2 regions of the Comamonas sp. CAH-2 genome follow, and region 1 is predicted to be linked to the other one. Evidence: predicted binding sites of a transcription regulator. Region 1 holds the regulator's gene; the other holds the start of a gene.
The links. Region 1 encodes FNR, which switches genes on or off when oxygen is low (the NO sensors DNR and NnrR bind a similar motif). Its sites were predicted from a motif close to TTGATNNNNATCAA; they were not measured.

Region 1 (8,124 bases):
CCCGCTGCCTGCCGCTGACATCACCGGCATGGTGCTGGCCGGTGGCCGCGGCAGCCGCATGGGTGGCGTGGACAAGGGCCTGCAAGCCTTTCTCGGCCAGCCCCTGGCGCTGCACGCCCTGCAGCGCCTGCAACCCCAGGTGGGCACGTGCATGCTCAATGCCAACCGCCACCTGGAGGTCTACCAGGGCTTCCACGTGCCGGTGCACCCCGATGTGCTGCCCGACTACGCCGGACCCCTGGCCGGTTTTCTGACCGGCCTGACGCACTGCACCACCCCCTGGCTGCTGACCGTGCCCTGCGACAGCCCGCGCTTTCCGCGCGATCTGGCGGCGCGCATGGCCGCCACCGCCGTGCGCGAGCACGCCCAGATCGTGCTGGCCGCAGGCCCCGAAGCCGGGCGTGACGGGGCGCTGCAGCTGCGCCCCCAGCCCGTGTTCGCCCTGCTGCACCGCAGCCTGCTGCCCAGCCTGCAGGACTTTGTGCAGCAGGGGGGCCGCAAGATCGACGCCTGGACCGCGCAACATGCCCAGGCCCTGTGCCGCTTCGATGCGGCGGGCGACGACGTGCATGCCTTCGCCAACGCCAATACCCAGCAGGAGCTGCGCCTGCTGGAAGACTCGGCCTAAGCCCTGGCACACCGCGCGGGCGATTACTGCCGCCCTGCGCATCCATGCTCCTCCGCCCCCGCCACTAGGACCATGCCGCCTTGCTTAAGGCCTCAATGCACTGAGCACTGAGCACTGAGCACTGAGCACTGAGCACTGAGCACTGAGCACTGAGCACTGAGCACTGAGCACAGGCCGTGGCCAGACAGGACCGGCGCCGTGCGGGCCGCACATGGCTCCCAACGTCGTGCAGGCTTGGCAGCCGGCCTAGCTCGCACTGCTTCGCACGTCTGCCAGGCTTCAACTTCGGCCCCGCTCTCTCATGCATCAAATCGACCTACAACGCAGATGCAGCAAGCACCAACAGCTCTCAAAATTGCAGTAGCCACGAAACAGACCAGCTTTCTTCCTCCGCACTGGCGCACAGCCCTGCACCCTCCGCAAACCGATGCCGCCTGACCGCCGTATGCCAAGCGGCGGGCCGCTGCGATCCCGCCACTGCACCACCTCCAGGCGAATGCGCACCCAGGTGACAAGGACAAGCGCCCACGGTTTGACGGCACCCGCCGCTTGCAGCGACGATGTGCGCTTTGCTGCCCCACCACCCTAGGAGTCCCGCATGCCTTTTGCCACCGCCTTCACCGATCCCGCCCCAGCGCCCGAGGACCTGGCCGACCTGCCAGGCACCGTCGCTGTGGAGTTTGGTGTCGACTGGTGCCCGCACTGCCAGGCCGCCCAGCCGTTTTTGCGCGAGGCGCTGCACGAACGCCGCGACATCACACACATCAAGATCGAAGATGGCCAGGGCCGCAAGCTGGGCCGCCACTTCAAGGTCAAGCTCTGGCCCACCCTGGTCGTGCTGCGCCAGGGTCAAGAAATCGGCCGCGTCACCCGCCCGCAATCGGCCCAGGAAGTCGAAGAACAATTGCCTGTCGCCGTCTGACCGCCCCTGGCCGCCGGGGCCACACAGGCATCTGTCGGACACGCGCAGAACCGCCTGCCCCGGACAATTGACAGCTTGATACAAGCAGGAAGCCCCAGACCGCTGCACTTGCGGTGAATTTGCCATCCACGGCCAAGGGGGCGTCCTACAATTGAGGCCATCCATGACGACACCATCCATTCTTGACCCCGTGGCCGAGCGCATCGAGCTTCTGCTGGAGAAGTACGAAGCGCTGCAACATGCCAACCGCCTGCTGAGCGCAGAGGTCCATGCGCTGCAGCAAGAGCGCGACTCGCTGCGCTCACGCCTGAAGGCGGCGCGCGCCCGGGTGGATGCGTTGATCGAACGCCTGCCTGCGAATCAAGAAGCGCCATGAGCCAGATCGAAATCCAGATCCTGCACCAGGACTACCTGCTCACCTGCCCGGACGGCCAGGAAAACCAGTTGCTGGAAGCCGTGGAACGCGTCGACCAGCAGTTCCAGCACATGCGCAACACCAGCAAGCTGCGCTCGCGCGAACGCGTGGGGGTGTTGCTGGCCGTGAACCTGGCCTACGAAAACCTGGAATTGCGCAAGCAGCTGCAGGCCCTGCAGCAACAGCTGGCTGATATGCAGGAGCTGGGGGAGGCCGGATTGCCCGATATTGCCGAACCCGATCCTTTGCTGCTCACGCTGCAGGCCCAGGCCGAGCACGACGCCCAGCTGGCCGCCCAACTGCTGCACCGGCTGGACACGGCCCTGGCGCCGGCACCCGAGGCCGACGCACCGTCCTACCCCGCACAACTGCAAGTCCAGGCCATGGCCACAGCACCTCAGGTTGCACAGGCTGAAATCGCCTTTCAAACCATCCCGGACAGCCTGCCTGGTGCAGCGACCTTGGATACCACCGCAAGCGCTGCCGATTTAGACAATGACATTCGCGTGGAATTGCCACCCGCCGGTTCACAAGCCCTGTAAAATCACAACCGTCTGCAATCCTCCGGGCTTTATATTGCCTTGAACCAATGCTCTGTGAGCACGGGCTTGATACATTGCCTGGCAAGCGTGATCGTCTCGCGTCAGATGAACCCAATGCTAGGTTGCTCTCGCCCACCTGAACCCCCGGTTCAGGTTGACGGCCCGGCGGCTTTGCAGACACCTTCACCGCCTTGACGCAGGCATCCCCCAAAAAACCAACCACATGCTTGGCCAGGCCGCCTGAATTGGCGCCCGAATAGCTTTGGCATGCTTGGTTGTTCATATGCACAGTGGTCCTGCAACTGCTGCAACTGCTGCAACATGGTGCCGGAGGCGCCGCCTGCCACCTAGCGGCACCACATGGCGGGGGTAAAGATCAGATCCATCCAGAGCGCCCACAGCGACACCGCCACCAGCATCAGACCGGCCACGCGGGTGCCCCACTCTGCCCGCCAGCGGCGCACCCGCCCACTGAGCCAGCGCCACGCGTACGGTGCCAACCACAGCCACAACCCGCCCCCCACGGCAAACGCCACCATGCTGCCAGCCCCTGCCACAGCACCACCACTCAGGGCGGCCACCAGCACGGCGGAATAAAGCAGGCCGCATGGCATCAGCGCCCACGCAATACCCGCCAGCAGCCCCCCGCCGGGCAACGCCAGCACGGGTTGGACCTTGGCCCAGGCCGCACGGCCAGCGCGCTCCAGCCATGCCGGCTGCTGTCCCTGAAACACCATGAGCAAACCCCAGGCCAGAATCAGCAGATGCATCAGCACCCACACCGGGTGCAGCAAGGAGGTACGGTCAGAGAACCAAGCCACCTGCTCCATCGCCAGGGCGGCCACCGCCCCCAGCATGCCGTAACCCAGCAAACGCCCGGTGTGGAATTGCAGGGCCGCCCAGCCAGGCACGCCGCGGGACGACGCCACAGCGGCGCCGGCATGCAGGCGCACGGCATGGGCCTGCCCCTGGATGACGGCATGGCAGGGTGCGGCACACATGGCAAGACAATGGGGCCCACCCACGAGCCCCATGAAAAATGCCGTCCAAAGCAGAGAAAGCGCCATAAGGATCAGATGATCCGCGAAAACCTGGCCCGGTTGCGGTCTGCCTGCAAATAACGGTCAAACACCAGGGCGACGCCGCGCACGAAGAACCACCCCTTCTCGGTCACCTTGATGCAGTCGTCCTGGATTTCCACCAGGCCTTCTTCTTGCTGGCTTTCGAGTGCAGCGATTTCCGCCGCGAAATACTGCGGGAAGTCGATCAGCCATGCGTTGTTGATCGACTCGAACAGCACCTCGCCCTGGCACATGATGGTCATGATCACGGCGCGGCGGATCAAGTCATCGCGCGTCAGCGCCAGACCGCGCACCACGGGCAGGCGTCCCTGGTCCAGCAGGTCGTAATACTCTTCCAGCGTCTTGGCGTTCTGGCTGTAGGTGGCGCCTACGCGGCCGATCGCCGAAACCCCCAGCGCAATCAGATCGCAATCCGGCTGGGTGCTGTAGCCCTGGAAGTTGCGATGCAGTCGCCCCTGGCGCTTGGCCACTGCCAGCGCATCCTCAGGCAAGGCAAAGTGGTCCATGCCCACATACACGTAGCCCGCATCAATGAAACTGGCGATGGCCGCCGAGAGCATGTTCACCTTGTCTGGCGCAGGTGGCAAGTCCTGCTGCAGGATGCGGCGCTGGGCCTTGAAACGCTCGGGCAAGTGGGCGTACGCATACAAGGCAATGCGATCCGGGCGCAGCTGTGCCACCTGTTGCAGCGTGCGCGCAAACGATTGCGCGTTCTGCTTGGGCAGGCCATAAATCAGGTCCACATTGATGGACTGGAATCCCAATTCGCGCGCAGCGGCCACCAGATCGAACACCTGCTCGGCGGGCTGCTCGCGGTGCACGGCCTTTTGCACATCGGGATCGAAGTCCTGCACGCCGAAACTCAGGCGGTTGAAGCCAACTTCCTTGAGCACAGCCAGGCGCTCGCGCGTCACCGTGCGCGGGTCCACCTCGATGGAATACTCGCCAGCAGGATCAAAGGCGAAACGCTCGCGCAGCATCTGCCACAGCTCACGCAGCTCGTCATCGGACAGGAACGTGGGCGTTCCTCCGCCGACATGGAACTGGCTGACCACCTGCCCCCGCCCGCAGTGCTGCAGGTGCAGATCGACCTCGCGCTCCAGATAGCGCATGTACGTGGCAGCACGCTCATGGTGCTTGGTCACGATCTTGTTGCACGCGCAGTAATAGCACAGCGATTCGCAAAACGGGATGTGCACATACAGCGACATCGGCTGCTTGGCAGCCGCAGCGACTTTGCGTTGCTTCAGAGCCAAGATATAGTCGCTATCACCAAACGCTTCCACAAACCTGTCTGCTGTGGGGTAAGAGGTATAGCGTGGACCAGGTACGTCGTAACGACGCAGGAGTTCGGGTGTGACGACAGTCATGAATCTTTTTTCCTTGATTGTTAGACTGTGCACCAATGGCCCGCAACCATCCTTGACGTGAATCAAGAGGTCTGCGATCAAGCAATGCCACAATTTTGACAAGCATCATTCACCGCAATCCCAGTTGTAACAGCTTCTTTTTTACCGACCTTTAACGCACCGCGTGACCCGCAAGAATGCCTGCACCACGCCGCGTCCGAGTACATGACCCCTCCAACCATCAAAGTCACCTGTTCCAACTGCAACCTGCGCGAGCTGTGCATGCCTGTGGGGCTGAGTGAGCAGCAGTTGCAGCGCATCGACGAAATTGTGGCCACCCGCCGCAAGGTCAAGCGCGGCGGCACCCTGTTCCGCAACGGGGAGCCCTTCACATCGCTGTATGCCATCCGCACAGGCTTTTTCAAGACCTGCGTGGCTACCGAAGATGGTCGCGACCAGGTGACAGGCTTCCAGATGGCCGGCGAGATCATTGGCCTGGATGGCATCGTGCATGACCACCACACCTGCGATGCGGTGGCCCTGGAAGATGCCGAAGTGTGCGTGATGCCGTTTGACGGGCTGGAGGAGGTGTCGCGCGAAGTGACGGCCCTGCAGACCCACGTGCACAAGGTCATGAGCCGCGAAATCGTGCGCGAGCACGGTGTGATGCTGCTGCTGGGCAGCATGCGCGCCGAAGAACGCCTGGCGGCCTTCATCCTAAATCTGGTGCAGCGCCTGCACGCACGCGGCTTCTCGTCGTCGGAACTGGTGCTGCGCATGACGCGCGAAGAGATCGGCAGCTACCTGGGCCTGAAGCTGGAGACGGTCAGCCGCACTTTCTCGAAGTTCGTCGAAGAAGGCATGGTGGAAGTCAAACAGCGCCACGTGCGCATTCTGGATACTGCCGCGCTGCAACGCTTGGTCAACAGCCACCAGGACTGCAACAAGTAACCACCTGCCGCTGCCTCAGCGCAGGTACACGAAAAAAGGCCTCTCTGGATTTGCAGGGAGGCCTTTTTACTTCACGCGTTGTTGGGATAGCAGGCTTGCAGCCGCTCGGGATCACCAAGCCCGGCCGACGGCGCCTGGGCTTGGGCATTGACCGCGGCGCTGGGCAGGGCCAGCACCATGGTCATCCAGCCGGCCACGGCGAAGACCGCCCAGAACGCAAAGAATGCCAGGGTGTAGATGGCCGTGCGCGACAACTCCACCGCCTGCCCCATCCACAGCATGTCGTGCGGGTCAAACGCCGCGAAAACCAGCATCTCCATCACGCCGGCCGCCACAAAGGCCGGCCAGCCAATCCACATCCAGCGTCGTGTCCACATAAAAGCACTCCTTCGCAAGGGGTTGTGCATAAATTGTGTCCACAGGCACTGCACCCTGGTTGTGGGACAAACACTGAATAAAAAAACATAGCTGCCAGCGCTTGATTCCATTGAATTTCAAATAATTTTCTATTTGAAACCTACTGATTACATGCGCCAGCAGCTATGTTTTAAGCCAATCCCCTCTGCGCGGTCATGCCCCCCGTGCTGCCGAGAACAGCACAAACGGCCTGTCAGCACGCCGCATCACTTGGGTGCCAGGTTGGGCAAATCGTCCGCAGGGGTGGCGGCATGGTTGCGCACCGCGTGCGCAGGCGCATGGCTTTTGTCCGGGTTGCGCAATTGCTCGTTGATGTTCACGCCCTTCTGGTAATAGTCGGGGTCCACAACCGGGTCCGCGCCACGCGTGGCAATGACCAAGGTGACAATGCCCGCCACCACCACAATGGCAGGACCTGCCAGCACCAGCCACACATGGCCGAATTTCCACCAGGGAGCGGTCGAGACTTCGGGCTTCATTTCAGCTTGAGACATCCTAGACTTTCTGAGAGATAAACACACATTGCGCACAATGCCCAACGGCAGCGTGCGCCAGACCAGCAATCACCATCAACGCGGCACCACGAACACCGATTTTTCGGACACACGACCCTCGCCGCTGCGCGCATCGATATCGAACACGATGTGGTGCGAACCGGGCTCCGCCACCCCGTAGGGGATCTGCACCCGCACGGCCACGCCGCGCGTCTGGGCGGGCAGCACTTCAACCTCGCCCCCCTCGACCAGTTCGATCCCGTTGAGCCCATGCACCTGCACATGGTAGGTCTGGGTGGCCTCGGTGGCGTTCATGACCTGCAGCCGATAGACATTCTCGAGCTTGCCACCGGCCACGATCCGGGCCAGCGAGGCTCGGTCACGGATCACGTCCACCTTCAACGGCTCGCGCAGCGCCATGCTCACCACCATCGCCACCGACAGGCCGACCAGAACCGCACCGTAAATCAGCACCCGAGGACGGGCGATGCGCCGCAGGATCTGGGAGCGTGGCCAGCGCTGGGTAACGGCGTTTTGCGTCGTCAAGCGGATCAGGCCCCGCGGGTAATGCATGTTGTCCATCACGTTGTTGCACGCATCGATGCACAAGCCACAGCCGATGCACTCGTACTGCAGGCCGTTGCGGATGTCGATGCCCACCGGGCAGACCTGGACACAGAGCTTGCAGTCGATGCAGTCGCCCAGTCCCTGGGACTTGTAATCCGCATCCTTCTTGCGCGGACCGCGCGCTTCACCGCGCACGGTGTCATAGCTGACCACCAGCGTGTCCTTGTCAAACATCGCGCTCTGGAAGCGCGCGTAGGGACACATGTACTTGCAGACCTGCTCGCGCATGTAGCCGGCATTGCCATAGGTGGCAAAACCGTAGAACAGCACCCAGAAAATCTGCCAGCCACCTTGCAGGGCCAGCAGCTCGCTGCCCAGCTCGCGGATGGGCACAAAGTAGCCCACAAAGGTGAAGCCGGTCCACAAGGCAAACGCCACCCACAGCAATTGCTTGAGCGATTTTTTCCAAACCTTCTCCCAGGTCCAGCCGGCCTGGTCGAGACGGATGCGCGCACTGCGGTCACCTTCGACCTTGTGCTCGATCCACATGAAGATTTCCGTGTACACCGTCTGCGGGCAGGTGAAGCCGCACCACAGGCGCCCGGCCACGGCCGTGAACAGGAACAGGGCCAGTGCACTGATGATCAGCAGCCCCGTGAGGTAGATGAAGTCCTGCGGGTACAGCACGTAGCCGAACAGGTAAAAGCGCCGCGCGCCCAGATCGAACAGCACCATCTGGCGCTGCCCCCAATCCAGC
Region 2 (8,124 bases), on a different contig from region 1:
CCCGCTGACTCTGGCGTGTGAAGTCCATGGAGTCGTAGTTGTGGCAGTTTCTGCATTCCAGGGAATCGTTGGCTTTCAGGCGCGCCCATTCGTGCTGCGCCAGCTCCAGGCGCTTGGCATCAAATTTTTCCGGCGTATCCACCGTTCCAAAGATCTTGCCCCACACCTCCTTGGACGCCTGCATCTTGCGCGCCATCTTGTCGGTCCAGTTGTGCGGCACGTGGCAGTCCGAGCAGATCGCGCGCACCCCGGAGCGGTTGGTGTAGTGGATGGTGCTCTTCAGCTCGGCGAAGACGTTGTCGCGCATTTCATGGCAACCCGTACAGAACTTCTCGGTGTTCGTGACTTCCATCGCGGTATTGAAAGCCCCCCAGAACAGGATGCCCGCAATGAACCCGCCAATCGTCAGGAACCCAAGGCTGAAGTGGACGCTGGGGCGCCGTATGACGGCCCAGTAGCGCTTGAGTAATTGCAGCATGCTTGTGCCCCAGTTCATGGTTTCTTGGATGCGTTCGCAGGATTTTGCAATGCTTTCAGGAGCAGGCTGTCCACATCCTGGAATGTATTTCTTACGAAAGGCGTCGCATTGTCCTGCCCCACATGGCACTGCACGCAAAAGTAGCGCCGGGTCGAGATCTGCGCCAGGGTATTGCCATCGCGGTCCTGGTAGTGGGTGATGGAGACCGGGATCGCCTGAGAAACTTCCGCCTTGGTGCGGGAGTGGCAATCCATGCACTTGTTGAAGTTCTTGTCGACCTGGTAGCCATCGATGCGGTGCGGAATCACGGGCGGCTGCTGCGCGTAGTTGCGCGTGCGGCGCACATCATCGTTGATGGGGTTGCCCAACACCGGTGGCTTGGTGGTTTCCAGCAAGGGTGCCGTGCCGCGGGCCTTGTCGTACAAGGGCTCGGCGGAGGCCATGCCGGTCGCGGTGACCACACCGATACACAGCATCAGTGCCATTCCCAGTTTCTGTATGCGTTTCATGGGGTGCTCCTCTGCTTGTCCTCAGACCTTGGTCAGCCTCACGGCACACTTCTTGAAGTCGGTTTGCAACGAGATCGGATCGGTCGCGTCCAGCGTCACCTTGTTGATCAGCTGGCTAGCGTCAAACCATGGCACATAGACCAGACCACGCGGCGGCTTGTTGCGGCCACGGGTCTCCACGCGTGAACGGATGGCGCCACGGCGCGAGGCGACCTCAACCTCGCTGCCCCGGCGCAAACCCAGCGCTTTGGCATCGTCAGGGTGCATGTAGCACAGCGCATTCGGCACGGCACGGTGCAGCTCGGGCACGCGGCGGGTCATGGACCCGGAGTGCCAGTGCTCCAGCACGCGACCGGTGGACAGCCAGAACGGGTATTCCTGATCGGGAGCCTCGGCGGCCGGCTCATACGGCAGGCCAAAAATGACCGCCTTGCCATCTTTGTGGCCATAGAACTCGAAACCGGTGCCCGGCTTCACATACGGATCGGTCCCTTCGCGGTAGCGCCACTTGGTCTCCTGCCCATTGACCACCGGCCAGCGCAGGCCCCGCACCTGGTGGTAGACATCGAACGGTGCCAGATCGTGGCCATGGCCCCGTCCGAACGCGGCGTACTCCTCGAACAGCCCCTTCTGGGGGTAGAAGCCAAACGACTCGGCTTCGTGGTTGTTGTACCCCGCCTCGATGTCGGTCACGGGGAACTTGTCCACCTGGCCATTGCGGTACAACACATCGAACATGGTCTTGCCACGGTACTGCGGGGCCTTCGCCAGGAGCTCCTCAGGCCACACCTCCTCGATCTTGAAGCGCTTGGCAAACTCCATCAGCTGCCACAAGTCAGAACGTGCTTCACCCGGCGCCTTGACCAACTGGTGCCAGAAGTGCGTGCGGCGCTCAGCGTTGCCGTAGGCACCTTCCTTTTCCACCCACATGGCGGTCGGCAGAATCAGGTCCGCCGAGGTCGCGGTGACGGTGGGGTAGGCATCCGACACCACGATGAAGTTGTCCGGATTGCGATAGCCCGGATAGCCTTCCTGCACCAGGTTGGCGGCGGCCTGCATGTTGTTGGTCACCATGACCCAGTAGGCATTGAGCTTGCCGTCCTTGAGCATGCGGTGCTGCAGCACGGCGTGATAGCCGGGTTTTTCGGGGATGGTGCCCTCGGGCAGCTTCCAGATCTTTTCCGCGGTCTTGCGGTGCTCGGGATTGGTGACCACCATGTCCGCGGGCAGGCGGTGCGAGAACGTACCCACTTCGCGTGCCGTGCCACAGGCCGAAGGCTGGCCCGTCAGCGAGAAGGGACTGTTGCCCGGGGTCGCGATCTTGCCGGTGAGCAGGTGGATGTTGTAGACAAGGTTGTTGGCCCAGACGCCGCGCGTATGCTGGTTGAAGCCCATGGTCCAGAACGACACCACCTTGCGCTTGGGGTCCGCATACAGCTCGGCCAGCTCCTTGAGCCGGTTGGCCGGAACGCCCGTCAGCTTGGTGGTGTATTCCAGGGTGTAGGTGGAGACGAACTTGGCGTACTCCTCATACGTCATGGGCTTGGCCCCCCCTGGGTCTGCCGCATTCTTGGCGGCTTTCTGCAAGGGATGCTCGGGGCGCAACCCGTAACCGATGTCCGGATTGCCCAACTTGAAGTTGCAGTGCTTGGCCACGAACTCCTGGTTCACACGCCCCGTGGTGATGATGTGGTTGGCAATGTAGTTCAGGATCGCCAGGTCGGTCTGCGGCTTGAAGGTCAGCTCAATGTCTGCCAGTTCATACGAACGGTGCTCAAAGGTGGACAACACGGCCACCTTGACATTCGGCGCACTCAAGCGGCGATCCGTCACACGCGTCCAGAGCACAGGGTGCATTTCCGCCATGTTCGAACCCCAGAGCACAAAGGTGTCCGTGGCTTCGATGTCGTCGTAGCAACCCATGGGCTCGTCCATGCCGAAGGTGCGCATGAAGCCCGCTACCGCCGAGGCCATGCAATGGCGCGCATTCGGATCAATGTTGTTGGAGCGGAACCCGGCCTTGAACAGCTTGGATGCGGCATAGCCTTCCCAGACCGTCCACTGGCCCGAGCCGAACATGCCCACGCCGGACGGCCCCTTTTCCTTGAGCGCCTTCTTGAATTGCTGGGCCATCACGTCGAACGCGGTATCCCATGACACGTGCTGGAATTCCCCATCCTTGGCGTATTTGCCATTCTTCATGCGCAGCAACGGCCGTGTCAGACGGTCCTCGCCATACATGATCTTCGACAGGAAGTAGCCCTTGACGCAATTGAGGCCCCGATTCACTTCGGCCTGGGGATCGCCTTGGGTCGCCACCACCCGGTTGTCCTTGACGGCCACCATCACGCCGCAGCCGGTGCCACAGAAGCGGCAAGGCGCCTTGGACCATTTCATGGGCGTGCTACCACCCGCTTGCGCGCCCTCCTGGGAGATGGCGTGGATGGGAATGCCTGCCACAGCGCCCGCGGCGGCGGCAGCAGTTTGACGAACGAAATCGCGACGGGTGCTAGTCATGGGAGACTCCCTCGTTAAGTAATTGCCGGGGTTCTGCGTGCTGGTACACCAGAGAGACGTTCAGTACGCCATCGATCAACCGAATGTGCGCCACCTGATCCAGGATGAAGTCGGCGCTGGGACCCTCCAGGGTGACCACCAGCTTGCCGTCTGGATGGGTGCCATGCACTTGGACAGGCCCCATCGTGGTCAGCGCCTGCCCGACGGGATCCAGCGCCTGCGGCAGGACATGGACCACCAGGCTGGCAATGTGTAGCTCATCGGCCATTGAATGCGGGGCTTCAGGCATGCGGAGGACCCGCAAACATCTGGAAGATCCAGACCAGGAAGCCGTAGCCAGCAATGATCAAACCGGCCAACACCGGCGCCATCACCACCGTCAGGAAAGCGAAGCTGCGCAATTCTTCTTTGCGCGTCGTGGGATTCTTTTTCTCAAGCATGTGCCACCTTTCTGGATGACTGTGCAGGCTACGGCGGCTTGGCAAGACCTTCAATCCGCCCCAACCCGCACAGCCATGAACACTTGCACCGACTTTAAAGACATTGACCAAACATTCAATTGATGCGCATCAAATCGATATTCAAACTTAGCCTTCACCCATTAAAAAACACAGCAACCATCCGCTCCATTCGAAAATCTCTATCGATAACCGCAATATCCACAGCAATTCATACATCAATCAAACAATTAAAAGATTGATTTAAATCAAATAAAAATAATCATTTCAAACAGAAATATTCAGAAACATCTACCCTGGATGCAGGTTTTGTATTTATTGAAAAAACTGCAATGACTAGCCTTCTGAAAATCCAGGAACCGTCCACGCCGGAACCGCCGCAGCATCCGTCCCTGGTGGCCTTTCTGGAACTGGGGTTTCGGCCGCTGTACCTGTGTGGCGCCCTCTGGGCCATGGCGGCTGTATCGCTCTGGGTGTTTGCCCCCTCGCTGCTGCAGGGCGTGGTGGCCGGGGTCTTCTGGCACGCCCATGAAATGTTCTGGGGATTCATTGCAGCCATCACGGTGGGTTTTCTGCTGACCGCCACCAGCAACTGGACCGGCATGAATCCCTTGCAAGGCCCTGCACTGGGCGCACTGGTGCTGCTCTGGGCCACCGCACGCCTGGGCTTTCTTTGGCCCGGCGCCGTCGCCTTTACGGTGGCAAGCACCGCCGACCTGCTGTTCATCGCCATGGCAGCACTGGCGATAGGCCGCTGCCTGCTCGCACGCCAAAGCCGGCACAACTACCTCCTGGTTCTGCTGCTGCTTGGCATGGGCAGCGCCAACGCGGCGTACCTCTACGCGTGCTGGCACCAGCTCGACTACAGCGTAGTAATGCACTATTTCTTCACGGGCATGCTGTGCATGGCCGCCATTGCCTTGCTGATTGCCAGGCGGGTGATTCCATTTTTTGCCACGCGGGCACTCCCGCAACTCAACGTGTCGCGGCACACGCGCAGCGGTCAATGGCAGGCGGGATTGGCCGCTTGCGGCATCCTGGTGTGGCAATTCGGTCCTGATCCATGGGCCGCCCCGCTTTTCGCCGCGGCCGGGCTGCTCACCCTCTGGCACGTGATGGCCTGGAAGCCCTGGGCCGTGCTGCGCACGCCATTGCTCTGGATCCTCTACCTAGGCTATGCCGGGCTGGGACTGGGCCTGTGGGCCGCAGCCGCCTACGCCCTGGGCTGGACGGCACGCATGTCCTGGCCGGTCCACGTGCTCGGCATGGCCGGATTTGGCGCCCTCATCGTCGGCATGATCACGCGCACGGCCCTGGGTCACACCGGGCGAGCATTGGTCGCCGACCGCAGCATGGTGTGCAGCTATGGACTGGTGTTCTGCGCCGTTGTCTTGCGCCTGGTGGCCCTGGGCGCCAGCACCCACCCCGTGCCCTGGCTGCATGCCAGCGCCGCATGCTGGGTCTTGGCATTTGCCGTTTACTTATGGCGCTTCCTTCCAATGCTGGTGCGCCCACGTGCTGACCAGCGCCCCGGAAAACCCGTCCCCCTCCAACGCCGGCCTCACTAAGATGCGCCTGACCACACTCACCGACTATGCGCTGCGGGTCCTGATCTACACCGGCGCCCACAGCGAGCGCCTGTGCACCATCAGCGAAATTGCCAAGGCCTTCGATATCTCGCAGGCCCACTTGATGAAAGTGTCCCAAGTGCTGGCGCAGCAAGGGTGGATCACCACGGTGCGCGGGAAAAACGGAGGCTTGCACCTGAGCAAATCCCCCCAGGAGATCCCGCTGGGGGCGGTGGTGCGCAGCATTGAACCCGACTTCAACCTCGTCGAATGCCTGGGCCCCAACAACCACTGCCGGCTGACCGGCGGCTGTGCGCTGACCTGCATCCTGAATGGGGCACTGAAGGCGTTTTGGCAGCACCTGGATTGCTACACGCTGGCCGATGTGATCGCCCGCCCCGGCTTGCCAGTCCTGGCGCAGTGGACCCAGCCCATCGCCATCAGCCGTTGACGCACCACGCTCCGAAACCTCGGCCCGCGGCAAGGGGCGCACCGCACAAAAATTCTCAAGTTGTTGTTTTGCAAAGAGTTTTTTGGGCAACCAACCTCGCCATCGGGTCCAGCGCCCCCCTGCACAGAGATTGCGTGACGTCAGCGAGGAACACCCACCCCTTGAAAGCCAAAATTTTTACCTTATTATTAGCACTCGATGGGGTTGAGTGCTAACAGCACCGTTCCACAGCTTTTTCAAGCCACCCTGCCCATTTGCGACAGCGTGGCGGACCTCTTCAACCTTGTTGATTGATACCTAGGAGATGTTATGAACCTGCGTCCTCTGCACGACCGCGTGATCGTCAAGCGCCTGGAAAACGAAACCAAGACCGCTTCGGGCATCTTTATCCCTGACAACGCCGCCGAAAAGCCTGACCAAGGCGAAGTGCTGGCTGTCGGCCCCGGCAAGCGCAACGACAAGGGCGAGCAAATCGCTCTGAACGTGAAGGTGGGCGATCGCGTGCTGTTCGGCAAGTACTCCGGCCAGACCGTCAAGATTGACGGCAACGAACTGCTGGTGATGAAGGAAGACGACCTGTTTGCGGTCGTTGAAAAGTAAATCGCACAGCGGTCCTCTTCAGAACTTTGAAATTTCATAGCTGCTAGCGCTTGATACACAAGAGCTAACAGCCAATTTGAACCAGATTTGTAGGAGCCAAAAATGGCAGCTAAAGACGTAGTATTTGGTGGCGAAGCACGTGCTCGCATGGTGGAAGGCGTGAACATCCTGGCCAACGCGGTCAAGGTGACACTGGGCCCCAAGGGCCGCAACGTGGTGCTGGAGCGCTCCTTCGGCGCCCCCACCGTGACCAAGGACGGCGTGTCCGTGGCCAAGGAAGTGGAACTGAAGGACAAGCTGCAAAACATGGGCGCCCAGCTCGTGAAGGAAGTGGCCTCCAAGACCAACGACATCGCCGGTGACGGCACCACCACCGCCACCGTGCTGGCCCAAGCCATCGTGCGCGAAGGCTCCAAGTACGTGGCCGCCGGTCTGAACCCCATGGACCTGAAGCGCGGCATCGACAAGGCTGTCGCCGCCCTGGTGGAAGAGCTGAAGAAGCAATCCAAGGCCACCACCACCTCCAAGGAAATCGCCCAGGTCGGCACCATTTCCGCTAACTCTGACTCCGACGTGGGCGAAATCATTGCCCAGGCCATGGACAAGGTCGGCAAGGAAGGCGTGATCACCGTGGAAGAAGGCAAGAGCCTGGCCAACGAACTGGATGTCGTGGAAGGCATGCAATTCGACCGCGGCTACCTGTCGCCCTACTTCATCAACAACCCCGAAAAGCAAGCCGCGATTCTGGACAACCCCTTCGTGCTGCTGTTCGACAAGAAGATCAGCAACATCCGTGACCTGCTGCCCACGCTGGAGCAAGTCGCCAAGGCCGGCCGTCCCCTGCTGATCATTGCCGAAGACGTCGAAGGCGAAGCCCTGGCGACCCTGGTGGTGAACACCATCCGTGGCGTGCTGAAGGTTGTGGCCGTGAAGGCCCCTGGCTTCGGCGACCGCCGCAAGGCCATGCTGGAAGACATCGCCATCCTGACAGGCGGCAAGGTCATCGCTGAAGAAGTGGGCCTGACCCTGGACAAGGTGACCCTGGAAGACCTGGGCCAAGCTGCCCGCGTCGAAATCGGCAAGGAAAACACCACCATCATCGACGGTGCTGGCCAGGCTAACGAAATCGAAGCCCGCGTCAAGCAAATCCGCATCCAGATCGAAGAAGCCACTTCCGACTACGACCGCGAAAAGCTGCAAGAACGCGTGGCCAAGCTGGCCGGCGGTGTGGCCGTGATCAAGGTGGGCGCTGCCACCGAAGTCGAAATGAAGGAAAAGAAGGCCCGCGTGGAAGACGCCCTGCACGCCACCCGCGCTGCCGTGGAAGAAGGCATCGTGGCCGGTGGTGGCGTGGCCCTGCTGCGCGCCAAGCAAGCCGTGGGTGCCCTGGCCACCGGTAACGTGGAGCAAGACGCCGGTATCAAGCTGGTGCTGGCTGCCGTGGAAGCGCCTCTGCGTGAAATCGTGGCCAACGCCGGTGGCGAGCCTTCGGTGGTGGTGAACGAAGTGTTGAAGGGCCAAGGCAACTTCGGCTTCAACGCTG

Region 2: napE (periplasmic nitrate reductase, NapE protein) is a predicted target of FNR. The motif match lies at 4,201-4,214, and genes of this name have one in related genera.

What each region holds. Positions count from the first base shown of each region.
Region 1 is NZ_VSWF01000042.1:1,822-9,945, forward strand. Features, by position in the region: gene mobA (molybdenum cofactor guanylyltransferase MobA) at 1-628, shown strand, start outside; gene FYM52_RS16460 (thioredoxin family protein) at 1,227-1,550, shown strand; gene FYM52_RS16465 (hypothetical protein) at 1,714-1,926, shown strand; gene FYM52_RS16470 (cell division protein ZapA) at 1,923-2,507, shown strand; gene FYM52_RS16475 (sulfite exporter TauE/SafE family protein) at 2,855-3,574, opposite strand; gene hemN (oxygen-independent coproporphyrinogen III oxidase) at 3,580-4,959, opposite strand; gene fnr (fumarate/nitrate reduction transcriptional regulator Fnr) at 5,164-5,889, shown strand; gene FYM52_RS16490 (hypothetical protein) at 5,961-6,266, opposite strand; gene FYM52_RS16495 (FixH family protein) at 6,513-6,800, opposite strand; gene ccoG (cytochrome c oxidase accessory protein CcoG) at 6,876-8,124, opposite strand, start outside.
Region 2 is NZ_VSWF01000023.1:34,326-42,449, reverse strand. Features, by position in the region: gene FYM52_RS12940 (cytochrome c3 family protein) at 1-478, opposite strand, end outside; gene FYM52_RS12935 (nitrate reductase cytochrome c-type subunit) at 493-987, opposite strand; gene napA (periplasmic nitrate reductase subunit alpha) at 1,009-3,504, opposite strand; gene FYM52_RS12925 (chaperone NapD) at 3,497-3,793, opposite strand; gene napE (periplasmic nitrate reductase, NapE protein) at 3,786-3,944, opposite strand; gene FYM52_RS12915 (NnrS family protein) at 4,295-5,530, shown strand; gene FYM52_RS12910 (Rrf2 family transcriptional regulator) at 5,532-5,981, shown strand; gene groES (co-chaperone GroES) at 6,291-6,581, shown strand; gene groL (chaperonin GroEL) at 6,684-8,124, shown strand, end outside.